3 regions of the Mesorhizobium sp. M0601 genome follow, and region 3 is predicted to be linked to each of the others. Evidence: predicted binding sites of a transcription regulator. Region 3 holds the regulator's gene; each other region holds the start of a gene.

Region 1 (9,816 bases), on a different contig from region 3:
TTCGCAGCGGCCGCCCTTGACGTTGAACGAGAAGCGGCCCGGCTGGTAGCCGCGCGCCTTGGCCTCCGGCAGGCCGGCGAACCAGTCGCGGATCGGCGTGAAGGCGCCGGTATAGGTGGCGGGGTTGGAGCGCGGGGTGCGCCCGATCGGCGACTGGTCGATGTCGATGACCTTGTCGAGGAATTCCAACCCCTCGATGCGGTCGTGCTCGGCCGGATGCTCGCGCGAGCCCATGATGCGGCGCGACGCCGCCTTGAACAGGGTCTCGATCAGGAAGGTCGACTTGCCGCCGCCGGATACGCCGGTGACGGCGGTAAACGTGCCGAGCGGGATTTCGGCGGTGACGTTCTTCAGGTTGTTGCCGCGCGCGCCGACGACCTTCAGCCGGCGGTTCTTCTTGGCCTCGCGGCGCCGTGCCGGCGTCGCCACTTCGAGCTCGCCCGACAGGTATTTGCCGGTGATCGAAGCGGGCGTCGCCATGATCTGCTGCGGCGTGCCCTGGGCGATGATGTGGCCGCCATGGATGCCGGCCGCCGGGCCGATATCGACGACGTAGTCGGCATGCAGGATGGCGTCCTCGTCATGCTCGACGACGATGACCGTGTTGCCGATGTCGCGCAGATGCTTCAGCGTGTCGAGCAGGCGGGCGTTGTCGCGCTGGTGCAGACCGATCGACGGCTCGTCCAGCACGTAAAGTACGCCGGTCAGGCCGGAGCCGATCTGCGACGCCAGACGGATGCGCTGGCTCTCACCGCCCGACAACGTGCCGGAGTTGCGCGACAGCGTCAAATAGTCGAGACCGACATCGTTGAGGAAGCGCAGCCGCTCCCGGATTTCCTTGAGCACGCGCACCGCAATCTCGTTCTGCTTGTCGTTGAGCGAAGCGGGCAGATCGGTGAACCACTGGTCGGCCTTGCGGATGGACAGCTCGGTGACCTCGCCAATGTGCTTGCCGGCGATCTTGACCGCGAGCGCCTCGGGCTTCAGCCGATAGCCGCGGCAGGCCGGGCAGGGCGTGGCCGACATGAAGCGCTCGATCTCCTCGCGCATCCAGGCGGATTCCGTTTCCTTCCAGCGGCGCTCAAGGTTGGGGATGACGCCCTCGAAGGTTTTCGTCGTCTTGTAGGAGCGCAGGCCGTCATCGTAATGGAAGGTGATTTCGCGCTCGCCGGTGCCGTGCAGGACGGCTTGCTTTGCCTCCTCGCTCAAATCCTTGAACTTGTCGCCGAGCTTGAAGCCATAGGCGACGCCCAGCGCTTCCAGCGTCTGCGCATAGTAGGGCGAGCTCGACTTCGCCCAAGGGCTGACGGCGCCAGCGCGCAGCGAGACATTCTCGTCGGGCACGACCAGGCTGGCATCAATGGCGCGTTGGCTGCCGAGCCCGTCGCAGGTCGGGCAGGCGCCGAACGGATTGTTGAAGGAGAACAGCCTGGGCTCGATCTCGGGAATGGTGAAGCCGGACACCGGGCAGGCGAACTTTTCCGAGAACAGCATGCGTTCATGCGTCTCGTTCTTCGATTTGTTGACCGAATCCTCGCCGGTCTGGCTGGCGTCGAGCGGCTTGTCGGCAAATTCCGCCACCGCCAGCCCGTCGGCCAGCTTCAGCGCGGTCTCGATGGAATCGGCGAGCCGCGTCGCCAGATCGCCGCGCACGACGATGCGGTCGACGACGACGTCGATGTCGTGCTTGTACTTCTTGTCCAGCGCCGGCACGTCGGCGATCTCATAGAAGACGCCATCGACCTTGACGCGCTGAAAACCCTTCTTCTGCAGCTCCAGCAGTTCCTTGCGGTACTCGCCTTTGCGGCCGCGCACCATCGGCGCCAGAATGAACAGCCGGGTGCCTTCCTCGACAGCAAGCACCCGGTCGACCATCTGCGAAACCGTCTGGCTCTCGATCGGCAGGCCGGTGGCCGGTGAATAGGGTACACCGACGCGGGCGAACAAAAGCCGCATATAATCGTAGATCTCGGTGACGGTGCCGACCGTCGAACGTGGGTTCTTCGAGGTGGTCTTCTGCTCGATGGAAATGGCCGGCGACAGGCCGTCGATCTGGTCGACGTCCGGCTTCTGCATCATTTCGAGGAATTGCCGTGCATAGGCCGAAAGGCTCTCGACATAGCGGCGCTGGCCCTCGGCGTAGATGGTGTCGAAGGCAAGCGACGACTTGCCCGACCCCGACAGGCCGGTCATGACGATCAGGCTGTCACGCGGCAGGTCGAGATCGACATTCTTCAGATTGTGTTCGCGTGCCCCGCGAATGGAGAGATATTTATGGTCGGCCATCGCCGGTCGCCGCCTCAGAATCTGGAATTCGTGGGATGGGCGGGTTTTCCCGACCACCCCCTATGTAGGTAATTTCGCCGCCTTTTCGAGAGACGCCACAACTCTCGACCAAAGCGTTTAACCGCCTTTCGCGCGAACGGGCAAGCGGAAAGAACAAAGGCCGAACACGCTCCTGACAAAAGCTGCCCGTGAGGCCGGCTTCACAAAGCGTCTCGCGATCACATTTTTCGGCAACCCGGCTATTCAAGGTTGACGTCCCCGCGTCATGGGGGCAGAATCCAATTGTCAACGAAGCCGGCCGTCTTTCGATGGCCTCGCGGCCTGGGGCTAGCCTGCGAGACGCCGCGGGTTATGCGATGAGCGCTTCGACGACAGTCGCAACGAACAGAAGGAGAGCAGAGGCATGACTCCACCGGATTGTTCCTTGAGGCTCCACGTGTCGCTGGAGCCGCGGCAGGTATAAGTAGCCAGGTCAGGCGTTTAGCGCTACCTGCCCACGTTGACCTGCCGATCCCCACAACAATCAGAGACTGCTAGTCGGATCGTCGGCTGAACGCCGCGAAGCATCCGAAATAAAAAGCCGGCAGTACACTCCCGGCAATTTGGATTTCAGATCCAAGAAAGCCCCGTCAGTTGCAAAGCAGTGGCGGGGCTGTTCGTTTGAAGCGCAATATTTGTGGTTCACACCAGGCGAACTTAGCGGCTGGAGGGCCTGATCCCGCCGGTAGCGACATCAATGGTGATGCTACCGGAAATCCGAACGTCGGTATCGCCAATCTTGAAGGTGCCGTTGCCGCTGCCTAGAGCCATATCGTCAGGCTCAGGCCGCGGCGCTGGCTCGGCGATGCGATAATCGCTGGTCACACCGGGCAGAGCGCGCTTTTGCGAAGACGTCGAATTATCTTGGGCAAGTGCCATACCCACCAGCATGTTCGTGCCGGCAACGGTAGCGATGGCAAGGCATAACAGGCTGGATGAGCGGCTGGCGGTCATCGCCGGACTATAGTGCCGCGATAGCGGCAAGACCAGACCGATGGCGCTGAAATTGCGGGCGCTCAATCGCCTCAGTTCCGTCCGCCGGCCCGGCTCGTTCATGCGGCCTGCTTGCGAGTGTCGAAAACATGGTCGACGAGGCCCCAATCCTTGGCCTCCTGCGCGGTCATGAAAAAGTCGCGGTCGAGCGTGCGTTCCACTTCTTCGTAGGTGCGGCCGCAATGGCGGGCGTAAAGATCGGTCATGCGCCGCTTGGTGCGAAGGATGCCCTCGGCATGGCGCTGGATATCGGAGGCCTGGCCCTGGAAACCGCCGAGAGGCTGATGCAGCACGATGCTGGTGTTGGGTAGCGCGATGCGCCGCCCCGGTGTGCCGGCCATCAAAAGGAACGAGGCCATCGAGGCGGCGAAGCCCATACAAACCGTGGAGACCGGGCAACTGATATACTGCATCGTATCGTAGATCGCGAAACCGCTGGTCACCACGCCGCCCGGCGAGTTGATGTAGAGCGAGACCTCCTTGTCGGGATTGTCGGATTCCAACGACAGAAGCTGGGCGCAGACCAGCGCTGAGGTGCCGTCATCGATCGGGCCGTTGATGAAGACGATGCGCTCGCGCAGCAGCCGCGAAAATATGTCGAAGGCACGTTCGCCGCGGCTCGACTGCTCGATCACCATCGGCACCAGATTGGCAAGGCCGCTCATCGGTTGTCTCCGTTGACTGTTGTCGTTCAGGCCGCGCGCAGGAAGAGGCGCGGGGTGTTTGCGGCGATCTGCTTGTGCCTGGGAGTGTGCGCGTCAAAGGAAAGCCGGCAACCGGCGCCTGCCATCGCGATCTCCGGCACTGCTGCCCGAGCAAAACCATCATGGACGATGCGCAGATGCGTGCCGCCGGAAACGGTGCGGTCGAGCGTAAAGGTGACGATGCTGTCCACTGGGCTGTCGTTCATTGCGCTGTCCAGGGGATTGCCGGGCGGCACCTGCGTATCGCCGGGCGCCGGCCGCTCCCGCCAGGAATAGCGCAGCAGCCGTCCGGGATCCGCGTCGAGGATTTCGCACTCGATCGGCGCATTCGGCGCTTTAAAGGCAAAGCGGTTGCCGATTTCGGGCTTGATGTCGTTCGGCATCATCCAGGCCGCGAGCAGGTCCGGCACCGTCAGCGCCCGCCACACCTGTTCCGGCGGTTCGGGCAGCTCGCACTCGAACTCGATCTTGTCTGCGGCCATTTCGGCGCGTTCTTTGCCTCGGTTGGTCATTGGTCCATGTCCTTCAAAACCGTCTTGAGCCTTTCGATGCGCTCTGGCCAGAACGCACGGTAGCGTTCGATCCAGCCGAGCAGTGGCGCAAGCCCCTTCGGATCGACGCGGTAATAGGCGTTGCGACCGGCCCGGCGCTCGACCACGAGGCCGGCGCCGCGCAGCACTGCGAGATGTTGCGATACCGCCGGCTGCGATACCGGTATGCCAGTGCGCAGTTCCGACACCGTCATCTCGCCGTCGGCGAGCCGCTCATAGACGGCGCGACGCGTTGGATCCGCTAGTGCCCGAAAAATGTCTGCTTCGATCATGCCGAAAGCATAAGTAAATACTTATCGGTTTGGCAAGCCGTGTTTTTTAAGACAGGCGGTATTTTTTAAGACAGGCGAGGTTTTACAAACTCGCTGGAAGCCAGCGTCTCACCATGTCGGGGGATCCGTTGAACGTCGCCTCGAAAACTGGTGACGCGAGCACAGCATGAATATGAAGCAATTCGGAGCCGACGTTTCGGAAGCCATGTTGCCTGTACGCGGCGACAACAAGCGACTGTCCGGCAGTCAAGACGAGATGCTCTTCGTCGATCCACATCTCGGCCCTGCCAGCGATGACGGTAAGTACGTCCTCGACCGGGTGCCAATGTGTCGGGGCGCCAACGGTGGGTTCGACCCATTGTTCAAACATGCAAAGTTGAGTTGCGCCGTTGCGGGCAGAGACATGCATGCGGGTCTTTACTCCCGTCCGCCACTCTTCTTGCGGCTGATCGTTATGCGCAACCATCTTCATGCGTTCGCCTCGATCCCATGGTCTGTGGAAATTCGACGCCAAGACACTACTTCTTACTGACAACTATTGACAGTGCAGGGCCTGTCCTATAGAACGAAAAGAGAACAAAAACCTTGTGGGAAAAGGCAGCGACGGCAGGCAGGGATTGTCCATAGCCTGTAAGGTGCGGCGACAAAAATTCGGTTTCGGATGAGCGCGGAGAAGTATCATGGCGGGTAGCGTCAACAAGGTCATTCTGGTGGGCAACCTCGGGGCGGACCCTGAAATCCGCCGCCTGAATTCGGGTGACCCGGTCGTCAACATCCGCATCGCGACGTCGGAAAGCTGGCGCGACAAGACGTCCGGAGAGCGCAAGGAAAAGACCGAGTGGCACAATGTCGTGATCTTCAACGACCAGATCGCCAAGGTGGCCGAGCAGTATCTGAAGAAGGGCATGAAGGTCTATGTCGAGGGCCAGCTGCAGACGCGCAAATGGCAGGACCAGACCGGCAATGACCGCTATACGACCGAAATCGTGTTGCAGAAATTCCGCGGCGAGCTGCAGATGCTCGATGCGCGGGGCGAGGGCGGCGGCCAGGTCGGCAACTATGCCGGTGGTGGTGCGAGCCGCGGTTCCGATTTCGGCCAATCCGGCCCGGGCGAAAGTTTCAATCGCGGTGGCGCCAACAAGGGCGGCGGCGGTGGTTCGTCGCGCGAGCTGGACGACGAAATCCCGTTCTGATTTCTCGGGCGGACTGCCCTTGCGGCGAAAAGCGCCGGCACCTTGGCCACGAAATGGCGTCCCGAAAATCTGTCTTGGATTTTCGGGACGTTGTGCGTTTGAGCGGTGAAAGGACGTATCAGGTGAAGGCAAGGGTCAAATGGGTCGAGGAGCGCACTTTCGTTGGCGAGTCCGCCAATGGGCACAAGCTGGTGCTAGGCACTGCGTTCGGGCCGGAGGGCAAGACGCCGGGGCCGAGCCCAATGGAACTGGTGCTGATCGGCACTGGCGGCTGCTCGGCCTATGACGTGGTCCATATCCTCGAAAAGGGGCGCGAGGCGGTCGAAGATTGCGTGGTCGAACTCGATGCCGACCGAGCAGAAGCCGATCCCAGGGTGTTCACCCGCATTCACATGCATTTTGTCGTCAAGGGCCGGTCGCTATCACACGACAAGGTGAAGCGGGCGATCGGGCTTTCGATCGAGAAATACTGCTCGGCCTCGGCAATGATGGCCAAGACTGCCGAGATTACCCACGACTTCGAAGTCATTGAAACGACAGCGAAGTAGGGCTGTTCCTACGTCGCCATCAGCGCCTTGATGCCGTCGGCGACGAACTGTACGGCGAGCGCCGCCAGGATGACGCCGAGCAGCCTTGTCAGGATCGAACGGCCGGTTTGGCCGAGGATACGGTCGATGCGCTCTGACAGCACGAACACCAGGTAGGTGATGACGAGGCAGATGGCGATGATGCCGACAAGGGCTGTCTGCGCGCCCAAACCCTGAAACGAGCTTGAGAGCAGGACGGTCGCCGAAATCGCGCCGGGACCGGCAATGAGCGGGATCGCCAGCGGAAAGGCGGCGATGTTGTGGATCATGTCCCTGGTGATGGCGACGTCGCCGATCTTCTCCTTGCGGTCCTGCCGGCGCTCGAACACCATTTCGAAGGCGATGAAGAACAGCAGAAAGCCGCCGGCGACGCGGAAGGCCGGCAGAGTGATGCCGAAGACTGACAGGATCGACGCGCCGGCGATTGCGAACAACGCCATTACCAGGAAGGCGATGACCGAGGCGCGCACGGAGACCTGGTTGCGCTCCTCGCGGTTCATGCCGCGGGTCACGGCGAGGAAGAGCGGCGCCAGGCCGGGCGGATCGATCGTCACCAGTATGGTGACGAAGGCGTTGAACAGGCTGTCGAAGCTCGGCATGCTGACCCTCCCCGCCGGCAAAGCCGGATAACGGGATTGGTAGAGCAAAGCGGAGCCAGTGGAAACCGTGCGGATCAGGGGCTGACGGCCCGGCGCGCCAGAAACTCGACTTCAAGACGCCAGGTAGCGCCGTCGTCCTGTGAGCGTTCGCCCAGCCAGCGGAACGAATTTTCGGTGATGCGCGAAAAGCTCCAGCGCACAGCAGATCCGGTGCCGTCTGCGCCTTGCTGGATGATGGTGTCGCCCTCGGCACGGCCGAGCTGGCGGCTGTAGTACTGATTGCGCGGATCGCTCCAGAAGATGTGCCAGGCGTCAACGCCGGGATCGTAGACGCGCAACGTCGTGCCATAGAAGGTCCATTTGCCGAGCGAGGGCGAGGGGCCGGCGTCACGGGCAGGCAGGATCCATACGTCCTGGATCGCGCGGCCTTCGAGCACCCAGCCGAAATGCACTTCGCCGCGCCCGGTCAGCACCTGACCGTCCTCGAGATGGCGCGTGGCGTCGAACGTCCAGGCGCCGACGAAGCGGCCATAAAGATTCAGTTTCTCGGCAAGGGCCGGTACGGGCCCATCGCTGTGCAGGACCTTGGCAAAGGAATTGGACATGGCTTCGCTCTCATCTTGTCAGGAGACCGGCAAGCATAGACGCCGACAGGGGTTCTGCGCTTGGGAAAAGTTGCTATGTTTCGGCGATGACGACGAGCGCGCACAGGCTGGCGTCGGGCCGAGGCTGGCAGGTGTCGGATGTCATCTGCACCGCCAGCGCCGCCGACAGGCCATTCGAGGAGGAGCATCGGGATTTCTGCGTTGCCGCCGTAACCAACGGCACCTTCCGCTATCGTGCGCGCGAGGGCACGGCGATGCTGGCGCCGGGCGCGCTCCTGCTCGGCAATCCCGGCACATGCTACGAATGCGGGCACGAGCATGGCGCCGGCGACCGTTGCCTCTCCTTCCATTTCGGACCGGCCTATATGGAGCGGATCGTCGCCGACGTGCCGGGCGCCAAGACGCTCGATTTCGGAACGCCGCGCCTGCCGCCCTTGCCGGCGCTGGTGCCGCTGCTTGCCGAAGCGGAGGCGGCGCGCGAGATGGCCGACACCGGCGTGTTCGAGGAACTCGCCCTGCGCATTGCCGGTGCCGCGGTAACTGCGGCTTGCAGCGCTACGGATCGGGGACGGACGCCGAGCCGCCGTGACCAGAAGCGTGTCGCCGAAGCGGTGCGGCGCATCGAAGTCGATGCCGACCGGCCGATCTCGCTTGCCGAACTCGCCGACGAGACCGCCACCAGCCCTTACCATTTCCTGCGCACCTTCCGGCACGTTGCCGGTATGACGCCCTACCAATTCCTGCTGAGAGCGCGGCTGCACAGGGCAGCCGTGCGGCTGCGGACGTCGGATCAGACGATTTCGGCGATTGCCTTTTCGGCGGGATTCAACGATCTATCAACCTTCAATCGCCGTTTCCGGCGGCTGATGGGCGAGGCGCCGGGTACTTATCGCGCCCGCCGGCGACGCCCGTGAAAGGGTACACGGCCATATCGTCGCAATTGGTTTATCCTTTTGAATTTGCCGCTAAAAACCACACTGGAAAACTGCCGCGATTGTTGGAGTTTCAGGCTGGCTTCCTATATAAGCACCAAGTGATTCCTGATTAGATTGTGATCCGATTTGACCGACCAAAAGACACCGCGCGGCGCCGACGGCGGCCCCACCGGCATCGAGCCGATATCCATCATCGAGGAGATGCAGCGCTCCTATCTCGATTACGCCATGAGCGTGATCGTCAGCCGCGCGCTGCCGGACGTGCGCGATGGCCTCAAGCCGGTGCATCGCCGCATCCTCTACGCCGCCTATGAGAGCGGCTATCACTGGAACCGCAAATATGTGAAATCGGCACGCCCGGTCGCCGACGTGATGGGTAAATATCATCCGCATGGCGACGCCTCGATCTACGACGCTTTGGTGCGCATGGCGCAGGATTGGTCGCTGCGCGTGCCGCTGATCGACGGGCAGGGCAATTTCGGCTCGATCGACGGCGATCCGCCGGCGGCGATGCGCTACACGGAATCGCGGCTGACCAAGGTCGCGCATGAGTTGCTGGAAGACATCGACAAGGACACCGTCGATTTCCAGGACACTTACGATGCGTCGGGCAGCGAACCGAAAGTCCTGCCGGCGCGCTTCCCGAACCTGTTGGTCAACGGCTCCGGCGGTATCGCCGTCGGCATGGCCACCAACATCCCGCCGCACAATCTGGGCGAGGTCTGCAACGGCGCCATTGCCCTCATCGATAATCCGGCGATCGACCTTCCGGCGCTGATGGAGATCATTCCGGGACCGGATTTCCCGACCGGCGGCATCGTGCTTGGCCGTTCCGGCATCTACAGCGCCTATTCGACCGGCCGCGGCTCCATCGTCATGCGCGGCCGCGTCAACGTCGAGGCGCGCGGCAACGATCGTGAATCGATAGTCATCACCGAGGTTCCCTATCAGGTGAACAAGGCGTCGATGATCGAGAAGATGGCCGAGCTGGTGCGCGACAAGCGCATCGAAGGCATTTCCGACATTCGCGACGAGAGCGACCGCCAGGGCTA
Region 2 (9,816 bases), on a different contig from region 3:
CAGGCCACCGCAGCCGGCAGGCTCGTCAGTCGCCTTCGCCGGGCTCCGGGGAGAAATATTTCTCGAACTTGCCAGTTTCGCCATCGAAATTTTTAGCGTCGGCCGGCGGCTCCTTCTTGGCGGTGATGTTGGGCCATTTCTCGGCATATTCGGTGTTGATCTGCAGCCATTTGTCGAGACCCGACTCGGTGTCGGGCTTGATTGCGTCGGCCGGGCATTCCGGTTCGCAGACGCCGCAATCGATGCACTCGTCCGGGTGGATGACGAGCATGTTCTCACCTTCGTAGAAGCAGTCGACCGGACAGACCTCGATGCAGTCCATGTATTTGCATTTTATGCAATTGTCGGTCACGACATAGGTCATTGGTCGGCTCCGGGACGTCCCATTTTGTTGGGCTTTTTTGGTGAGGTAACGCCTTTGTCCGCTGGTGGCAAGGGCGGCCCCTGTCAGCGGTGCCGCGGTTTCCGGAATGGAATTCCGGAAGGCCGGCAAAGCGGGCGTTCGACCTTGCTCAATCGTCGCCGAGCAGGTGGTCGGTCTGGCGGCGTTCCTTCTTCGTCGGGCGACCACTGCCGGCCTCGCGCAACGGCGGCACCGCATCCGGAAGCGCCTCGCCCTTGGGCGCTGGGGGCGGCGACATGTCCTCGTAGAGCAGGCGGGCCTCTTCGGCCGGGCCACGCCGTACGCCGGTGCCAAGGACTTTCCAGACGAAGATCCGCCGCTCCAGCGTGATGGTCAAAACGTCGCCCGGCCGGACCGTGTCGGAGGCCTGCGCTGCTTTGTCGCGATTGATGCGGACGCGTCCGGCGACGACCAGCTTGGCTGCCAGCGTGCGCGATTTTACCGCGCGCGAGAAGAACAGCCACTTGTCGATGCGCTGGCGGGCATCAGTGACCATTGGACGAGCAGCTTACTTCTTCAGCTGGTCGCGCAACGCGGCGAGCTTGGCGAACGGCGAGTCCGGGTCGAAGCGGACCGGGCGTTCCTCACGCGGCTTTGGCTGGAAGGCGGGTTTTGCGCCTTGGGCGCCGCCTTTGCCGTCCTGCCGGCCAGCCTTCCAGTCGGGCCGGTTTTCGCGCCGGTCCGGGCGTTCACCTTGCGGCTTGCCGGCGCGCTGCTCTGCCGCCTCGCCTTGCGGCCTGGGCTTGAACTTGCTGCGATCGAAGCGCGGCTTGCCGGCGCCGTCGCGCTGGTCGTGGCGCCCCTGACGGGCGGGCCGGTCGCCCGGCGTCGCTTGCCCGCCGGCATCTACCGGCGCATCGCTGCGGCTGTCCGGCGCAGCTTGACCACTGCGCGCGCGATGGTCCCGATGATTGTCCCGGGGGCGGTTGTCATGCTGGCGATGACGCGGGCGCTGGTCGAAACGACCCTGCCGCCATAACAGGACAGGTTTTGGCTCCTCGGCTTCTGGAGCAGCTTCGCCGGAGACAGCTTCCGTCGTTGCTGCAGGTTCGGCCGGCGATGCTTCCGTAGTTTCGAGAACCGGCGGCTCTGCCGGTGCCGCAGCCTCAGTTTCCGCCCCAGGTTCCGCCGTTGGCTCGGCCGCTGGTTCCGCAGGCGCTTCAGCAGTCGCCTCCGCGGCGGGCCGGGTCTCTTGCGTGACTTCTGCCGCAGCTTCAGGGGCTGGAGCTTCGGCGACAGGCTCTGCCGTCGCTTCGGTCACAGCTTCGGCCGCCGCCTCCGCAACAGGAGCCGCATCCGACACAGGTTCCGAAGCCTCCGCCGGCGGCTCTGCCGCGGCAGATGCTTCCGCCATCCTCGCCTGCTCGACGCGCGCAGTCTCTTCCGCCGCCTGCTTTGCAGCGGCAGCTTCACGCGCGGCATTGTCCTGTGCTTCGAGCCGCGCCTTGACCTCGGCCGCCGGTTTGGCATCGGCGCGATAGCCGAGTCCCTTCAGGATTTCTTCCATGTCGTCGGCGGTGGCGCCGAGAATCGACATCATCGGCGGCGTCACCATGAAGGACTGGCCGTCATAGGCGCCGTCGGGGCGAGGCCCGAGGCCCGGCTTCCAGTTGGTCGCCGGCCGGATCAGGTCGGCCAGCCGTTCGAGAATATCGACGCGTACAGCACGCCGGCCAAGATTGCGGTAGCCGGCAAGCTTGTAGAAGGTCTTGTCGAAGGTCGGATCGATGACCACCGAGGTGCGGCCGGAGGCCAGTGCGTGAACGACATCGCCGAAGCCGGGCTTGTCCTTGCCGTCGTTTCTCAGCGCCCACAGCAGCGTTATCAGCCCGGCCGGCGCCGGTTTGATCAGCGCCGGCACGAAGACATGGTAGGCGCCGAAGCGCACTCCGAGACGGCGAAGCGCCGCGCGGCCTTCCTGGTCGAGCGACTTCATCTCGTCGGCGATGTCGCGACGGTTGATGAGGCCGAAATGCTCGACAAGCTGGAAAGCGATGCCGCGGCCGATGCCGGTGATCTGCTCGGCATTCTTGAGATCGACCAGCGGCTTCAGCAGGGATTCGATCTGGAAGTTTACGAAGCGCTCGGCGCGCGCCGCAACCTTGTCGCGTGCCGGGCCGGTGAGTTGCTCGTCGGCCAGCAGAACCAGACGCGGCTTCAAAGCGTCTTCGCCGGCGACCAGCGTGCCGATCGGCGCGCCGATCCAGCGCAGCGTGCCATCCGAACCCAGCGCGATGTCGCCATTGGCCGAGGCGCCGAAGCGCTCGGCCCGCGCCTCGAACTCGGCGGCAAGCGCCTTCTGCGCCGCCGCCCGCACCGCCTTGGCGTCTTCGCCGCCGGCGCTCTGGTCGGCGGTGAAGCGGAAACCTTGCAACTCGCCGACGTGATGGCCTTCGACGAGGACGGTTCCGGTTGGGCTGATTTCGGCTTCAGGCATCGTGTTTTCTCTAAGGCGCCGCATGAGGACGGAAGTCCTGCGGTCTACAAAACGTTTCGTCAACCGCTCATGCAGCGCATCCGACAATCTGTCTTCGATTTCGCGCGTCTTTTCCTGCCAGTGTGCCCGATCGGCCAGCCAGCCGGGCCGGTTGGAAACGAAGGTCCATGTGCGGATCTGGGCAATCCTGTGCGACAGCGTGTCGATGTCGCCTTCGGTGGTGTCGGCACGGCGCACCTGCTCGGCCATGTAGTTCTCGTCGACATGGCCGTGCCTGGCAAGGTCCATGTAGATGGAGGCGATCAAGTCGGCGTGCTGGGCCGGCGCGATCTTCCTGTAGTCGGGCAGCGCGCAGGCTTCCCACAGCAGCGCCACGCGCCTGGCATCGGTGGTGAGTGCCCGGACGTCCTCGTCGCGCGACAGATGCTCGAGCGCCTGCGCGTCTACTGCCGGCAGCGCGCGCGTCAGGCCTTCGACCGGAGCGTTGGTCTCAATCGAGCGCTTCAGCGCATCAAGGTTGGCGAAATCGAAATGCGCGGTGCGCCACTGCAGTACTTTCACCGGGTCGAAATCATGCGCCTCGATTTTGTTGACCAGTTCATCATCCAGCGGATCGACCTGGCCGGTGACGCCGAAGGTGCCATCGCGCAGATGCCGGCCGGCGCGGCCGGCAATCTGGCCGAGCTCGGCCGCCGTCAGGTTGCGGTACTGGTAGCCGTCGAATTTGCGATTCTGGGCGAAGGCGACGTGGTCGAGGTCGAGGTTGAGGCCCATGCCGATGGCGTCGGTGGCGACGAGGTAGTCGACGTCGCCCGACTGGAACAGCGCCACCTGGGCGTTGCGGGTGCGCGGGCTGAGTGCGCCGAGCACGACGGCGGCACCGCCCTGCTGGCGGCGGATCAGCTCGGCGATGGCATAGACCTCGTCGGCCGAGAAGGCGACGATCGCCGTGCGCCGCGGCAGGCGGGTCAGCTTCTTCGAGCCGACATAGGCAAGATGCGAGAGGCGTGGTCGCGTCACCACCGACACGCCCCGCAGCAGGCGCTGCAGAATGCCGTGCATGGTGGCCGCGCCCAGCAGCAGCGTCTCCTGGCGGCCGCGCAGATGCAGGATGCGATCGGTGAAGATGTGGCCGCGTTCGAGATCGCCGGCGAGCTGGACCTCGTCGATGGCAACGAAGGCGGCGTCGGTCTCGCGCGGCATCGCTTCCACGGTGCAGACCGAGTATTTCGCGCCCGCCGGCTGGATCTTTTCCTCGCCGGTGATGAGCGCCACCTTATGGGCGCCGACCTTCTCGCAGACGCGCGTATAGACCTCGCGGGCAAGCAGCCTGAGCGGCAGGCCGATGACGCCGCTTTCGTGCGCCACCATGCGTTCGATGGCGAGATGGGTCTTGCCGGTGTTGGTCGGGCCGAGCACGGCCGTCACGTCTCGACCCGACAGGATCAGCGGTTCAGTGTGTTTCGGATGGATGTTCATCGGCCTGGAAATAAGGCTCTCTGCCTCGCATTGTCGGGAGCGCGCCCATATTGGCCGCGTATGACAGGCGACACATAGGGATTTCGGGCGCGAAGCGAAAGCGGAATATGCCGAGGGCAGGCCGATTGGTTGGTTCGAAGCCAGAAAATCTGTTCCCGATTAACAGTTGGAACGAGTCTGGAACGAATCAGCGACGAATCACTGACTCGCGCTGATTCAGGGTTTGTTCACGGCTACATCTGGGTTTTCTGTCGGCGTACCTCACCACATGCTGAATCACGGAAACTGGCCCGATTTATGCAAGCGGCATCCAAGCGAGCACTGCGGTTAACCTTTGCCGGCGAATGGTCGTGGCCGGCCAATCTGCTTCGCACAACGTTATGAAATTATTGATGTTTCCTAACGCGCTTTAATCATTTCGAGGGTGTTTTCAGCTCTCGCCGTTAACGTTCCGCTCAAAGCCGGAACGAATCGGCGACGAATCAGAGATAGCCGAAGTTTCTTGGTTTGTTCACCGCAACATGTTGTGTTGTGGACAGCTTTTCCACCGAGAATCCACAGGCTGCCGGGCGGCTTTTGCACAAGCTGCGAGTTTGCCGTTAACCTTTGCGTGCCGGATTGGGGCAGCGTGCTGCATCGAGATCTTGCAACGGGAAGACCGCTATAGAAACGGGCCGTTTTGCAGGCCCGTTCGTCCAAGCGCGGATCTGTCTCAACGTAAAGACAAACGATCAGGCGACGTACTGGCCGCCATTGGCTGATATGGTCGAGCCGGTGATGAAACCGGCATCGTCGGAAGCGAGGAAGACGACGCAGCGCGCGATCTCCTCCGGCTCGCCGAGACGACCGACCGGGATGTGCGGGATGACGCGCTCGTTGAGGACCTTCTCGTCCATTGCCTTGACCATCTCGGTGGCGATGTAGCCGGGGCAAATGACGTTGACGGTGATGCCGGCGCGCGCGCCTTCCTGGGCCAGTGCCTTGGTGAAGCCGATATCGCCGGCCTTCGAGGCCGAATAATTGACCTGGCCGACCTGGCCTTTCTGGCCGTTGATCGAGGAGATGGTGATGATGCGACCGAACTTGCGGTCGCGCATGCCGCCCCACAATGGATGCGTCATGTTGAAGACGCCGGAAAGGTTGGTGTCGAGGACCTCTTTCCATTGCTCGCGGGTCATCTTGTGGAACATCGCGTCGCGAGTGATGCCGGCATTGTTGACCAGCACCGAGACGGGACCGAGATCGGCTTCGATCTGTTTGATGCCGGCGGCGCAGGCCTCGTAGTCGGCGACCGACCATTTATAGACCGGGATGCCGGTCGCGGCCTTGAACTTTGCCGCCGCTTCTTCATTGCCGGCGTAGTTTGCGGCGACCGAATAGCCGGCGCTTTTCAAGGCGACCGATATCGCCGCGCCGATGCCGCGCGACCCGCCTGTGACGATTGCAACCTTTATCATATGTCCTCCCGGGAAATGCAGATGACTGAGCGTTGAAGCGGTGGGGTTTGCCCTCTATTCCCTACTCGCTTTGCGCCAGCATCCTATTCGTATCGCTTGTCTCATCACAATGCTTCCACGCACATGGCAACACCCATGCCGCCGCCGATGCACAGCGTGGCAAGGCCTTTCTTGGCACTTCTGCGGCGCATCTCGTAGACCAGCGTGTTGAAGATGCGGGCGCCCGAGGCGCCGACCGGATGGCCGATGGCGATGGCGCCGCCATTGACGTTGACGATGGCCGGATCCCAGCCCATGTCCTTGTTGACGGCGCAGGCCTGCGCGGCAAAGGCCTCGTTGGCTTCGACCAGATCGAGGTCGCCAACCGACCAGCCGGCCTTGGCCAGCGCCTTGCGCGAGGAGGGGATCGGTCCCGTCCCCATGATCTGCGGGTCGACACCGGCGGTCGCCCAGGAAACGATACGCACCAGCGGTGTGATGCCGCGCCTTGCGGCTTCCGCTTCGGTCATCAGCACCACGGCGGCGGCGCCGTCGTTGATGCCGGAAGCATTGGCAGCCGTCACCGTGCCTTCCTTGTCGAAGGCGGGCTTGAGCTTGGTCATGGCATCGATTGTCGCGCCGTGGCGGATGTATTCATCCTGGTCGACTACGGTGTCGCCCTTCCTGCCCTTGACTGTAAAGGCAACGATCTCGTCCTTGAATTTCCCGGCTTTCTGCGCGGCCTCGGCCTTGTTCTGGGAAGCCAGTGCGAACTGGTCCTGGTCGTCGCGGGTGATCTGAAACTGGCGGGCGACGTTCTCAGCGGTGTTGCCCATATGATAGCCGTAGAAGGCATCGGTCAGGCCGTCCTTGATCATGGTGTCGATCAGCCTGAAATCGCCCATCTTGACGCCACCGCGCAGATGCTGTGCATGCGGAGCCATCGACATCGATTCCTGGCCGCCGGCAACGATGATCCTCGCGTCGTCCTGGGCGATCTGCTGCATGCCGAGCGCGATGGCGCGCAAGCCCGAGCCGCAGAGCTGGTTCAGGCCCCAGGAGGTCGCCTCCTGCGGTACGCCGGCAGCCATTGCCGCCTGCCGCGCCGGGTTCTGCCCTTGAGCCGCGGTCAGAATCTGGCCGAGAATGACCTCGTCCACCTCCTTGCCGTCGACGCCGGCACGGACCAGCGCTTCCCTGACGGCGACGGCACCCAATTCATGGGCTGGGGTGTTGGCGAAGGCGCCGTTGAAGGAGCCGACGGGCGTGCGCGCTGCACTGGCGACAACGATGGCGTTGGAAGCGGACATGTTCTTCTCCAGGCTTTCGGGGAATGATTTCGGGTGCCGTCGGGGACTTTTCTTGCCCTTTCCACAACCCGAGTCAAACCCGAAATGGGCATGGCGTCCCACTCCCGCAAGTATGCCGCCCGTCGCTGCAACGGCGGCCCGTCCGTGCTGCGCAGCATAAAATGTTCCCGCACTGCACAAACTGCTTGGATTCATGACGCTTTTGCGCATATCCTTTAAAAAGGCGCAATCGTTACCGGCGGCTTACTTAAGCTGCCCGGTGTCCGGGGAGGATGCAGATGGCCGCAAAAGACGAACCTATTGTTATCAAGAAATATGCCAATCGCCGTCTCTACAATACGGGCACCAGCACCTATGTGACGCTCGAGGATCTCGCTGAAATGGTCAAAAGAGGCGAGGACTTTACTGTCCAGGACGCCAAGACCGGTGACGACATCACGCATCCGGTACTGACCCAGATCATCTTCGAGCTGGAGAACAAGGACGGGCAGAACATGCTGCCGATCCCGTTCCTGCGTCAGCTCATCGCCTATTACGGCGACCAGATGCAGATGATCGTGCCGAGCTTTCTCGAACAGTCGATGCTGGCCTTCTCGAAGGAGCAGGAGCGCTTTCGCGAGCAGATGAAAGATGCGCTCGGCAAGTCGCCGATGGACATGATGAAGATCGCTACGCCGATCAAGGTGCTGGAGGAGCAGACGCGGCGCAACATGGAAATGTTCCAGAACGCCATGCGGCTGTTCACGCCGTTCCCGCCCGCGGGCTCGGCGCCGGCAGCAGCGCCGGCCGAACCGGCCAGGAAGGAAACGCCGGAAAAACCCGACGACCTTCAGGAGCTGAAGGAGCAGATCGCCGCGATGCAGCGCAAGCTCGACACGATGTCCTGACTGCCGGCTGGCGAAGTGCAGCGTCGGACCTTCCTTCAGGTGCTGCTGAGACTTCGCAAGCAGCGCGGCTAGACTAGAGCTGCTCCGGCAGCGGTCCCTGGTAGCGGGCGCGTGGCCGGATCAGGCCGTTGCTCGTCACCTGCTCCACGGCATGCGCGGCCCAGCCGACGCTGCGGCCGAGCGCGAACAGGCGGAACGGCGCATCGGACGGCAAACGGAGACCGCGCGTCAGCGCGGCCAAAGCGAAATCGACGTTCGGGCGCATGCCCGTTGCCGCAAAGGCCGCATCGCAAAGCCGTAACAGCCCATCATCGACATCTATCGCGGCCAGCAACGGTTCCGCACGCGGATCGCCGTCGGGATAAAGCGGATGGCCAAATCCGGGCAGCGGCCTGTCGTGACCGAGCCAGCGTCCGACAGCCGCGTCCGGCCCCAATCTCTGCGCATCTTCCGCCAGCATCATGACCGCCTCCGCGGCGCCGCCATGACGCGGCCCGGAGAGCGTGGCGAGGCCGGCAAGCAGGCAGGCCGAAACAGGTGCGCCGGTGGACGCGGCGACCCGTGCGGCGAAGGTCGATGCGTTCAATTCGTGATCGGCCAACAGTACCAGTGAGCGGCGGATCAAGTCTGCGCCGGCCGCATCGAGCGACCATCCCCGCGCCAGCCTTTCGTGCACGGCACCAGTTCCGGGAATCGCGCCGAGCGCCTGGGCCAAAGCGGCGATGGCGCCGGCCGCATCGTGGTTGAGCGAAGCCGATCTTCGGCCGAGCGAAGGCCGGCCGTTGGCCGCCAACGCGGCCAATTCCGCGAAGGCAGCCGGCCGGCCAGTTGCGCCGTTGCCATGGCGGCTCGCCGAGACGAACGACACCGGTGCGTCAGATGCCCAAAGCAGGTTTGCCGTCTGCTCCAGCGTGGCAGCCTCGCAGAGAGCAACCGCATCCTGGCCGCGATAGACAAGGCGGCCATGCAAAACGGTCGAGATCGTGGTGGCGATCGCCGGCTCACCCCAGGCAATTGCACTTTCGGCGATTGCCTGCGGATTTCGGCCACGAGCCCGGCGACTCGCCAGCGCCGCGATGTCGTCGGCGCGATACTGGCTGCGGCGTGGATCCGCCCGGTCCGGCCGCACGCCGATGCGCCCGCGGCTGACATAGGCATAGAGGGTCTGGGCTCGCACCTTGAGACGCTTCAGGGCTTCGTCCCGCGTCAGCCACTCCGTCATGTCAGCCTTGTCATGTTGATTCCATTGATCAAGATTGATGGTCCAGTCACCAACCCTTATCTACCACCCGGAAAGGGTCAAGGAGAAAACCGATGGCGAATGGGCTCGATGATGTTGTGGCGGCGGAAACGGTGCTCTCCGATGTCGACGGTCTTGGTGGCCGCCTGACCATCCGGGGCCATTCGTTGCCCGAACTGGCAGGTCGCTGGAAATACGCCGAGGTGGTTCATCTGCTGTTCGACGGCTTTTTCGACGATCTTCCCGACGGCAGGGAGCTGGCGAACGCGATCGGTCGGGCGCGCAGCGAAGTGTTCGAGCAGATCAAACCCTTGCTGCCGTTTCTCACATCCGTCGATATCTACAGCGCGATGCGCGCCGGTATTGCCCTGCTGCCGGATGGTGACAAATTGTCGGACGCGCTGCGGCTGGTTGCGGCACCTGCCGTGGTGACGCCGGCCTTGCTGCGCTTGCAGCGCGGCGAACGCCCGATTGCGCCCGATAGCAAGGCCGATCATGCCGCCGACATGCTGCGGATGCTGACCGGCATTGCGGCCTCGCCTAAATTGGCGAAGGCGCTCGATGCCTATCTCGTGACGGTTTGCGACCATGGCCTCAACGCATCGACCTTCGCCGCGCGCGTGG
Region 3 (9,816 bases):
TCCACTATGTCTGCCCGAGCGTGTGGGCGTGGCGGCCGGGCAGGGCGGCGGCGATGAAGCCATATGTCGATCACATTCTTTGCATCCTGCCGTTCGAGGTGAAGGAACTCGCTCGCCTGGGCGGGCCGCCCGGCACCTATGTCGGGCATCGCCTTGCACACGATCCGGGCATAATCAGTGCCGCCAGGGCGCAGGCGCAGCCGCGTGACCTGTCCGCAGATCACGTCAAAACGTTGCTTGTACTGCCAGGTTCGCGTCGTGGTGAGGTGCGACGCATGGTCGGGCCGTTCGGCGAGACGGTGTCGATCCTGCGGGCGCGCGGGCACCGCTTGCGCCTGCTGTTACCGACGGTGCCGCACGTCGCCGACCTGGTCAGGACCTCGGTCGCGAGCTGGGACGAGAAGCCGGAGGTCATCCTTGATGCCGAACGCAAATGGCAGGCCTTCGGCAAGGCCGATGCGGCGCTGATCGCGTCGGGGACGGTATCGCTGGAACTGGCACTGGCGAGTGTGCCGATGATCTCCTGCTACCGGCTCGATCCGGTCATGCGCATGGCGCAGCCGCTGATCAAAGTATGGAGCGCAGCCTTGCCCAATCTCATTGCCGACCGGCCGGTTGTGCCGGAACACTACAATCAATATGTGCGGCCGCATTATCTGGCGCGGCAGTTGGAAGCGCTGTTCTCCGATACCGCCTACCGCACCTGGCAGAAGCACGGTTTTGCCGACATTGCCGGGCGTATGGCAACCGCCAAGCCGTCAGGCGAGATTGCCGCGGGTGTGGTGATGGGGATGGTGAGGAAGTGAGTGAATTGTGAATAGTGAATTGTGAATAGTGGTTTCTATGGACAGGGAGCGACGCTTCGCTACTCCCATTCACCATTCACCATTCACCATTCACCATTCACCGCTTCGCGATTGGTACGTAGTCTCGTTCCGGCGCGCCGGTATAGAGCTGGCGCGGGCGACCGATCTTCTGGTGCGGGTCCTCGATCATCTCCTTCCACTGCGCGATCCAGCCGACGGTGCGGGCGACCGCGAACAGCACGGTGAACATGGTGGTGGGAAAGCCCAGCGCCTTCAGCGTGATGCCGGAATAGAAATCGACGTTCGGATAGAGCTTCTTCTCGATGAAATAGGAATCGGTCAGTGCGATCCTTTCCAGCTCCATGGCGATGTCGAGCAGTGGATCGTCCTTGATGCCGAGCTCGCCCAGGACCTCGTGCGCGGTCTTCTGCATGATCTTGGCGCGCGGATCGTAATTCTTGTAAACGCGGTGGCCAAATCCCATCAATCGGAACGGATCGTTCTTATCCTTGGCGCGCGCAATGAATTCCGGGATGTGATCGACATGACCGATCTCGCCCAGCATGTTCAGGGCTGCCTCGTTGGCGCCGCCATGTGCGGGACCCCACAGGCAGGCGATGCCGGCAGCGATACAGGCAAAAGGATTGGCGCCCGACGAGCCGGCCAGGCGGACGGTCGAAGTCGAGGCGTTCTGTTCGTGATCGGCGTGCAGGATGAAGATGCGCTCCATCGCGCGGGCCAGCACCGGATTGATCTTGTATTCCTCGCAAGGCACGGCGAAGCACATATGCAGGAAGTTGGCTGCGAAATTCAGCTCGTTCTTCGGGTAAATGAATGGCTGGCCGATGTGGTATTTATAGGCCATCGCCGCGATCGTCGGCATCTTGGCGATCAGCCGCATTGACGCGACCATGCGTTGATAGGGGTCCGAGATATCGGTGGAATCGTGATAGAAGGCCGACAGCGCGCCGACCACGCCGCACATCACCGCCATCGGATGCGCATCACGGCGGAAGCCGGTGAAAAAGCGCGACATCTGCTCATGCACCATAGTGTGGCGCGTCACCCGGTAGTCGAAATCGTCCTTCTGCGCCTTGGTCGGGAGTTCACCATAGAGCAAGAGATAGCAGACTTCGAGGAAGTCGCCGTGCTCGGCCAATTGGTCGATCGGGTAGCCGCGGTGCAAAAGAATGCCAGCACCGCCATCGATGAAGGTGATTTCCGATTCGCAGCTCGCCGTCGACGTAAAACCGGGATCGTAGGTAAAGACGCCGGCGGTGTTGTAGAGCGAACCGATGTCGATGACGTCCGGTCCTACCGAACCACTTCGTATCTTGAATTCATGGGTTTTGCCGCCGAGTTCCAGCTTGGCCGTCGATGCCTGGGTTTTGCCGCCAAATTCCATTTTTGTCGCAGGTTCGGTCATAGCAAACTCCTTTTTGTTTCCTCAGGCCGGCAAAGGCAAAATATCTGAACCCAACACGTCAAAAGCATCGGAATACGCACATTTGCGCCCGCAATTGAATCTGCGCGGCAGATTAGGCCAAGACCCAATGTTGCACTGCGAAACACACCTTTCAATGCCAATCTTCTTGGGCCAGTTTGCTAATCGATTTGATCAGCGATCCGCGCCAGGCTTTCCTCGCGGCCAAGCACGGCAAGCACATCAAACACACCTGGCGAGGTACTTTTGCCGGTGAGCGCGGCGCGCAAAGGTTGGGCCACGGCGCCGAGTTTATGGCCGGCGGCCTGCGCATAGTCGCGGATCGCGGCTTCGGCTGAGGCGGCAGACCACCCCGAAACCGTGGCTAGTGCCGCATGAGCGCCCCGCAGGATCGCGCGCGCCTCACCGCTGAGCAGCGCCGCCGCCTTCTCGTCGACCGGCAGCGGCCGTTCGACGAAAAGGAATGCAGCCCCTTCAACAAGTTCGACCAGCGTTTTGGCGCGCTCCTTCAGGCCCGGCAACGCGGCAAGCAGTTGCGCCCTGCGTCTGTCGTCGAGGCGAGCGGCGATTGCCGGGCCGCCTTCTAGATAGGGCAGAGTGGCGATGAAGATGTCGAGCAGCGCCGCGTCGTTCATCCGGCGCATATGCACGCCGTTAAGCGCCTCGAGCTTGGCGAAGTCGAAACGGGCGGCGCCCTTGTTGACGTCGCCAATGTCGAACCATGTAATCATGTCGGCGATCGACATGATCTCATCGTCGCCGTGGCTCCAGCCAAGCCTCGCCAGATAGTTGAGCAGCGCCTCCGGCAGGTAGCCCATGGCGCGATAGGCTTCGACGCCAAGCGCACCGTGCCGCTTCGACAGCTTGGCGCCGTCGGCACCGTGGATCAGCGGGATATGCGACATCGACGGCACCTCCCAGCCCATGGCCTGATAGATTACGGTCTGGCGTGCGGCGTTGGTCAAATGATCGTCGCCGCGGATGATGTGGGTGATGCCCATGTCGTGATCGTCGACGACGACGGCATGCATGTAGGTGGGATTGCCGTCCGAGCGCAGAATAATGAAATCGTCGAGATCCTTGTTGGGAAAGCGCACGTCGCCCTGGACGCGGTCATGCACCACCGTCTCGCCGTCTGTCGGCGCCTTGATGCGGATCGCCCCCTTGGCGCCGGGCGGCGCCTCCGACGGGTCGCGGTCGCGCCAGCGCCCATCATAGCGGGGCGGAAGCCCCTTGGCTCGCGCTGCCTCGCGCATCGCCTCCAGCTCCGCCGGCGTCGCGTAGCAGTAATAGGCCTTGCCCACGCGCACCAGCTCCTCGGCCACCTCGCGATGGCGCGGCGCGCGCTCGAACTGCGAGACAGGCGCGCCGTCCCAGGTGAGTCCGAGCCAGGAAAGTCCGTCGAGAATGGCTGCCGTCGCCGCATCCGTCGACCGCTCACGGTCGGTATCCTCGATGCGCAGCAGCATCGTGCCGCCCGTGTGCTTGGCGTACAGCCAGTTGAACAGCGCCGTGCGCGCGCCGCCAATGTGCAGATAGCCGGTGGGCGAGGGGGCAAAACGGGTGACGACCTTATCGGGCATGGAACTCTCAGGCGGGCGAAGGAAGTGGGTTTGCGGACTTTCGCGCGTTGCGCGTTCATGTAGCATAGGAGGTCGAGGGCGCAAGGGGCAGACCCGATGGCTGTGCGAGGCCGTGGTGCGGGCGAGGGCGAGGACGTTGGCAGCGACGTCAGCGAACCCTTGCTGTTTGCCGCTCCCCCGCCTGTCCTGCCGGCACCGGCATTGCTACCTGCTCCGCGCTTCGATGCTCCGTCGCTGCCGGCCAGCGACCCAGCAACGGTTCTCGTGCCCGCGGGCGAGCCCATCGTACGCCTGCCCAGGCGTTTCCGCCTCCCGTCACCGTCCCGTATCCGCAACAGCGTAACCACGGCGGCCGGTCTGGAACTCGACCGCGGCATCGCCTTCCTGCTGGTGCCGGTGTTCCTCGCATGCGGGGTGGTCGTTTATTTCGGGCTGTCGGTGGAGCCGGCCTTTCCACAGCCGATCGCAATCGCGCTCCTCGCGACCCTTTGTGCCGTCGTCTCGCGGTCATGGCCCAGGACGCGCCTGTGCTTCATGGTGGCGCTGCTCTGCGCGCTTGGCGTACTTGCCGCCAAGTTCGAGACATGGCGTGTCGGAACGCATATGCTCGGCTCCGAAATCTCGACGCGGCTGACGGGTCGCGTCGTATCGTACGAGCCCATGGCGAGCGGCCGCATCAGGCTGACAATCGATGTGATCTCAACGGCCAGGCCGACACTGCGCTACATGCCGGAACGGGTCCGCGTTTCGGCGATGAAGATACCGGCTGAGCTGACCGCCGGTTCCGAGATCACCGGCTATGTGCGGCTGCTGCCGCCGACCGGCCCGGTGCGGCCCGACAGCTATGATTTCTCGTTCGACAGCTATTTCGCCGGTATCGGCGGCAGCGGCTTTTTTCTCGGCAATCCGAAAGTCGTGTCGTCGGGCAGCATGCCGCTTGCCGCGCAGCTTTCTTCCGCGATCGAAGACGCGCGCGAATCCATCGCCGACCATATCCGCAGCCGCATCGGCGGTGCCGAGGGCGAGATTGCTGCTGCGCTGATCGTCGGCGTGCGCGCCGGCATTCCCGAGGAGATCAACGAAGCGATGCGGCGCACCGGCATCTACCACATCATCTCTATCTCGGGGCTGCATATGGCGTTGGTCGCCGGCACCATCATGGCGCTGCTGCGGGGTGCCTTCGCGCTGTTTCCCGATTTCTCATCCCGACGGCCGGTCAAGAAATATGCCGCGGCCGCCGCGCTTTTTTCGATTGCGGCCTACCTCGTCTTTTCCGGCATTGTCGTGGCGGCCGAACGCAGCTTCATCATGCTGGCGGTGATGCTTATCGCCGTGCTGTTCGACCGGGCCGCGCTCACCATGCGCAACCTGGCGATCTCGGCCATCGCGGTCATCCTGGTGTCGCCGCACGAGGTGGTCGGTCCGAGTTTCCAGATGTCCTTCGCCGCGACGGCGGCCCTTGTCGGCGCCTATGCAGGCTGGTCCGATTACCGCGCCGGCAGGGCCACCACGCCGCCGCCGCGGCAGTCGCCGCTACGCTTTGCCACTCGAAAGGTCCTGCTGGGCATGTGCGGTCTGGCGATGACCTCGATCATTGCAGGGAGCGCCACGGCGCTTTTCGCCATATGGCATTTCCAGCGCGTGGCGCCGCTCAGCCTGTTCGCCAATCTGGCCATCATGCCCATCGTGTCACTGGTCGTCATGCCCTTCGCCGTTCTCAGCGCGCTGGCGATGCCGTTCGGTGCGGATGGCCCTTTTCTCTATGTCATGGGCAAGGGGCTGACGGCGATGATCGCCCTGTCCGGGTGGATCTCGGAGCGCTCGCCGATCGATGCGGTCGGGCTGATTTCGCTGAGATCCGTCCTTCTGGTGACGATCGCCCTCGTCATTGCCAGCATGGCGACGACGTGGTTGCGGCTGGCGGCACTTCCTTTTGCGCTCGCCGGCTTGCTGACGACAACGCAGACACGCATACCCGACGTATTGGTCTCGGAGGACGCACGGCTGGTCGCGCTGCCGATCGGCAGCGGTGAACTCGCGGTCAACCGGGCACGCCCGAATGAGTTCACCATCGACAACTGGAAACGCGCGCTCACATCAGAGGCTATCGTCGCGCCGGAAACACCTGGAAAGAACGACCCGCAATTCGACATTGCCGATCCGGCCGACCTACCGCCGGGCATGCCGTTCATTTGCACGGACGGCCTCTGCCTTGCCAGGCATCCATCCGGCGCGATCATCGCGCAAGCCAAGGACCGCGATACTGCGCGGCCAGCCTGCGCCTTTGCCAGCTTGATCGTCATCGACGACGCCACCGCCCATAACCCCTGCTACTACGACCGGCTGGTCCTCGTCGTCACCAAACGGCAACTGGCGCGCGCGGGAAGTGCCGCCGTCTATTTCGATCCACAAGCGGCAACACGCGCCGAGATCCGCTTCGCCGTCGAAAAATCATACCGGCCCTGGCACGTGCAGCGGAAATTTTCACGCGCGGCACGGGGCCTGCCGCCATACCGCCGGGCCGACAACCCCAAAGCCGGCGCCAAGGGCGGAGCTCAGTAGCGGCGGATCAGTCCGACGAGCTTGCCCTGCACCTTGACCCTGTCTGGTCCGAAGATGCGCGTCTCGTAGGCCGGATTGGCGGCTTCCAGGGCGATCGAGGCGCCCTTGCGGCGGAACCGCTTCAGCGTCGCTTCCTCCTCGTCGACCAGTGCCACCACGATCTCACCGGGGCTCGCCGTATCGGCATTGCGGATGATCACCGTGTCGCCGTCGAAAATGCCGGCCTCGATCATCGAATCGCCTTTGACCTCAAGCGCATAATGCTCGCCGCCCATGATCATATCCGGCGGCACCGAAATCGAATGCGTCTGGTGCTGGATGGCGTCGATCGGCACACCGGCAGCGATGCGGCCCATCACCGGGATCGAAACGGCGGCGACGACATCGTCGTCATTTCCGGCTGCGGGCACGCGCGACGATGTCGGCTTGCCTTGCCGAGGGGCGCCTTGCCCAAGACTGCCCTGGATGACACTCGGCGAGAACTTGCGCGCCGCATTGAGGCCGGGGGCGATCGAGTCAGGCAGGCGTAGCACCTCCAGCGCACGGGCCCGGTTGGGCAAACGGCGAATGAAGCCGCGCTCCTCCAGCGCCGTAATCAGCCGGTGGATTCCGGATTTGGAAGCCAGGTCGAGCGCTTCCTTCATCTCGTCGAATGAAGGCGGGATACCGCTTTCCTTCAACCTTTCGTGGATGAACATAAGCAGTTCGTGTTGTTTGCGTGTCAGCATAGCGACCCCCAACAGAATCAGAAAAACAAACCCAGAACAAACACTATCTGTTCCAGTTGTGTTCCGCAACTGTTTAAAGTTTAATGAATGCGTTAAGGCTCGGGAAACAAACGACGTCCCCTACCGGCGTACCGCATTTTCACCGCCGCGAGCCTCATCGCCTTGATTCTGCTTTCGTTTGCGCCCTTCTGGCCTCCTAGAAGGCAGCACTGGCATCGGCCGTCGGTCGGCAAAAGGCACGGAATTGAACCCGTATCGACTGTGCGGTTTGGTCGATGCACCGTGAACGAAACGAACTCAAAACGCCAACCTCGGGTTAAGTCCCGGTTTCCACCGCCTGGTCAGGCTGCTTCTCGCCGGTGGAGCCTTGCTGCGCGCAACCAGGTAATGGAAGAACAGTCGATGCGTGTCCGGCGTTGCGTTGGATGTTGGGGGAGCAGACAAATCATGACAGGAATTCCCGATCTCGTGGCCATAAAGGCGATGGATGCCGCGGATCCGCTGCGCGCGATGCGCGACCGCTTTGTGTTGCCGCAAGGAGTGATCTATCTCGACGGCAATTCGCTAGGAGCTGCTTCACGTGCCGCTTTCGATGAACTGCACAAGGCCGCGACCGAAGAATGGTCGCATGATCTCATCCGCGCATGGAACACGGCCGGCTGGTTCAACATGCCGCTTGAACTTGGCGACCAGCTCGGGCGCCTGATCGGGGCCGCGGCCGGCCAGACAGTGGTCTGCGACACGACATCGGTCAATATCTACAAGCTGCTGCACGCCGCCATGGCCATGCGACCGGAGCGGCAGGTCATCGTCGCCGAGGGCGATAGTTTTCCGACGGACCTCTACATGGCCGAGGGTGTGGTTTCGACGCGAAAAGATACGCTGCTGCGCCTCTCGGGAGTCGACGCGCCGACCATCGAAGAGCTGATCGACGAACGCACCGCCGTGGTGCTGGTCAACCACGTCAACTATAAGTCGGGCGAACTGCGCGACATGCCGGCGCTGACGCGCAGGGCTCAGGAAGCCGGGGCGATGATCGTCTGGGATCTCTGCCACACCGCCGGCGCGATGCCAGTCGAGCTCGACAAGGCAAACGCCGATTTTGCCGTTGGCTGCACCTACAAATATCTGAATGGCGGCCCGGGCGCGCCTGCCTTCATCTATGCGGCTGAGCGGCATCTTTCCGACATCCAGCAGCCGCTCACCGGCTGGTGGGGCCATGCACGGCCCTTCGCCTTCGAGCCAGGCTATGCGGCCGGCACCGGCATCCGCCGGTTTCTGTGCGGCACGCAGCCGGTCCTGTCGATGCGCACGCTGAAGGGCGCGCTCGACATCTGGAACGATGTCGACATGACGGCGGTGCGCAAGAAGAGCATCGCGCTGGCGGATCTGTTCATCGAGCTTGTCGAGGCAAAGTGCGGCACTTACGGGCTCACGCTCGAAAGCACGCGCGATGGGGAAAAACGCGGCAGCCAGATTTCATTCATGCATGAGCATGGCTACCAGGTCATGCGCGCGCTGATCGAACGTGGCGTGATCGGCGATTTTCGCGCGCCATCGACCATGCGCTTCGGCTTCACCCCGCTCTATGTCGGCTATGCCGATGTCTGGCAGGCCGTCAAAGTGCTTGAGGACATCCTGCACACCGGTGCGTGGAAGGATGCGCGCTTCGCCATCAAAGCAGCTGTCACTTGAGATTGATGCGAGAGCTGGAATCGTGAGGCTGGCGACGACGCGCCGCGCGATGCTTACGGCTACGCTGCAGGGCCATATGCCAGGGAGGGCGCAGGGTGTTCGAACGTCACATTGCCGATTGGGACAACGCCTATGCCAACGGCGCCAACATAGCCGGCAGCGATCGCTGGCCGGCGGCCTGGATCGAGCCCGCGCGGGTTTTCCGCGACGTGCTTTCGACCGAGGGCAGGGCGCGGCTCGACATGGCCTATGGCGACAACCCACGCAACCGGCTCGATCTTTTCCTGCCGGCCATCAAGCCCAAGGGACTCGTAGTGTTCGTTCATGGCGGCTACTGGATGGAATTCGACAAGAATTTCTGGTCGCATCTTGCCGCTGGCCCTGTTGATCGCGGCTATGCGGTGGCGATGCCGTCCTACACGCTCTGTCCGCAGATACGCATTGGCGGCATCGTCAAGGAGGTCGGCGCGGCGATCGGCAAGGCGGCGGCGACGGTTGCAGGGCCGCTGATGCTGACCGGGCACTCGGCCGGCGGCCATCTTGTTAGCCGGATGGTTACGGCGACGACGCCGCTGGCGACCGAAGTGGTCCGGCGCGTTCGTCATGTGGTGTCGATCTCGGGGGTGCACGATTTGCGCCCGATCATGCGCACCGGCATGAACGAGACGCTGGCGATCGATGAGGCCGAGGCGCAGGCCGAAAGTCCGGTGCTGCTGCGCCCGATGGACAAGGCCCGCCTGACCTGCTGGGCCGGCGGCGGCGAGCGCGCCGAATTCCTGCGTCAGAGCGCGTTGCTGGCCAACATCTGGATCGGCCTGGGTTCCGCGACCAGCTCGGTGGTCGAACCTGACCGGCATCATTTCAACATCATCGACGGTTTGGCCGATCCAGACCATCCGCTGACCCGGACCTTGATTTCGGAGTGAGGCAGGTTCAGCGTAGCATCAGCACGTCGCAGGGGGAGCCCGTCGCCGCGGCAGGCGCGAACGGCGCGCGAA

What was found. The regulator LexA, encoded in region 3, represses DNA repair genes until DNA is damaged. The targets are predictions, from matches to a motif close to TGTTCNNNNTGTGTTCNG.
Region 1: a site for LexA is predicted at 5,407-5,424, ahead of NKI41_RS10655 (single-stranded DNA-binding protein). Genes of this name have one in related genera too.
Region 2: a site for LexA is predicted at 4,487-4,504, ahead of NKI41_RS13325 (helicase-related protein). Genes of this name have one in related genera too.

The regions. Positions count from the first base shown of each region.
Region 1 is NZ_JAMYQK010000008.1:58,955-68,770, reverse strand. Features, by position in the region: gene uvrA (excinuclease ABC subunit UvrA) at 1-2,286, opposite strand, end outside; gene NKI41_RS10680 (hypothetical protein) at 2,983-3,381, opposite strand; gene NKI41_RS10675 (ATP-dependent Clp protease proteolytic subunit) at 3,378-3,983, opposite strand; gene NKI41_RS10670 (SRPBCC family protein) at 4,010-4,534, opposite strand; gene NKI41_RS10665 (ArsR/SmtB family transcription factor) at 4,531-4,845, opposite strand; gene NKI41_RS10660 (cupin domain-containing protein) at 4,928-5,317, opposite strand; gene NKI41_RS10655 (single-stranded DNA-binding protein) at 5,526-6,038, shown strand; gene NKI41_RS10650 (OsmC family protein) at 6,161-6,586, shown strand; gene NKI41_RS10645 (MarC family protein) at 6,595-7,224, opposite strand; gene NKI41_RS10640 (hypothetical protein) at 7,299-7,829, opposite strand; gene NKI41_RS10635 (helix-turn-helix transcriptional regulator) at 7,916-8,743, shown strand; gene gyrA (DNA gyrase subunit A) at 8,891-9,816, shown strand, end outside.
Region 2 is NZ_JAMYQK010000011.1:111,040-120,855, forward strand. Features, by position in the region: gene fdxA (ferredoxin FdxA) at 26-364, opposite strand; gene NKI41_RS13320 (RNA-binding S4 domain-containing protein) at 513-899, opposite strand; gene NKI41_RS13325 (helicase-related protein) at 912-4,319, opposite strand; gene phbB (acetoacetyl-CoA reductase) at 5,051-5,776, opposite strand; gene NKI41_RS13335 (acetyl-CoA C-acetyltransferase) at 5,881-7,065, opposite strand; gene phaR (polyhydroxyalkanoate synthesis repressor PhaR) at 7,344-7,952, shown strand; gene NKI41_RS13345 (citrate/2-methylcitrate synthase) at 8,026-9,174, opposite strand; gene NKI41_RS13350 (citrate synthase/methylcitrate synthase) at 9,267-9,816, shown strand, end outside.
Region 3 is NZ_JAMYQK010000039.1:36,660-46,475, reverse strand. Features, by position in the region: gene lpxB (lipid-A-disaccharide synthase) at 1-806, shown strand, start outside; gene gltA (citrate synthase) at 904-2,232, opposite strand; gene gltX (glutamate--tRNA ligase) at 2,412-3,833, opposite strand; gene NKI41_RS26520 (ComEC/Rec2 family competence protein) at 3,930-6,395, shown strand; gene lexA (transcriptional repressor LexA) at 6,389-7,123, opposite strand; gene kynU (kynureninase) at 7,571-8,818, shown strand; gene NKI41_RS26505 (hormone-sensitive lipase) at 8,914-9,744, shown strand; gene NKI41_RS26500 (molybdopterin molybdotransferase MoeA) at 9,752-9,816, opposite strand, start outside.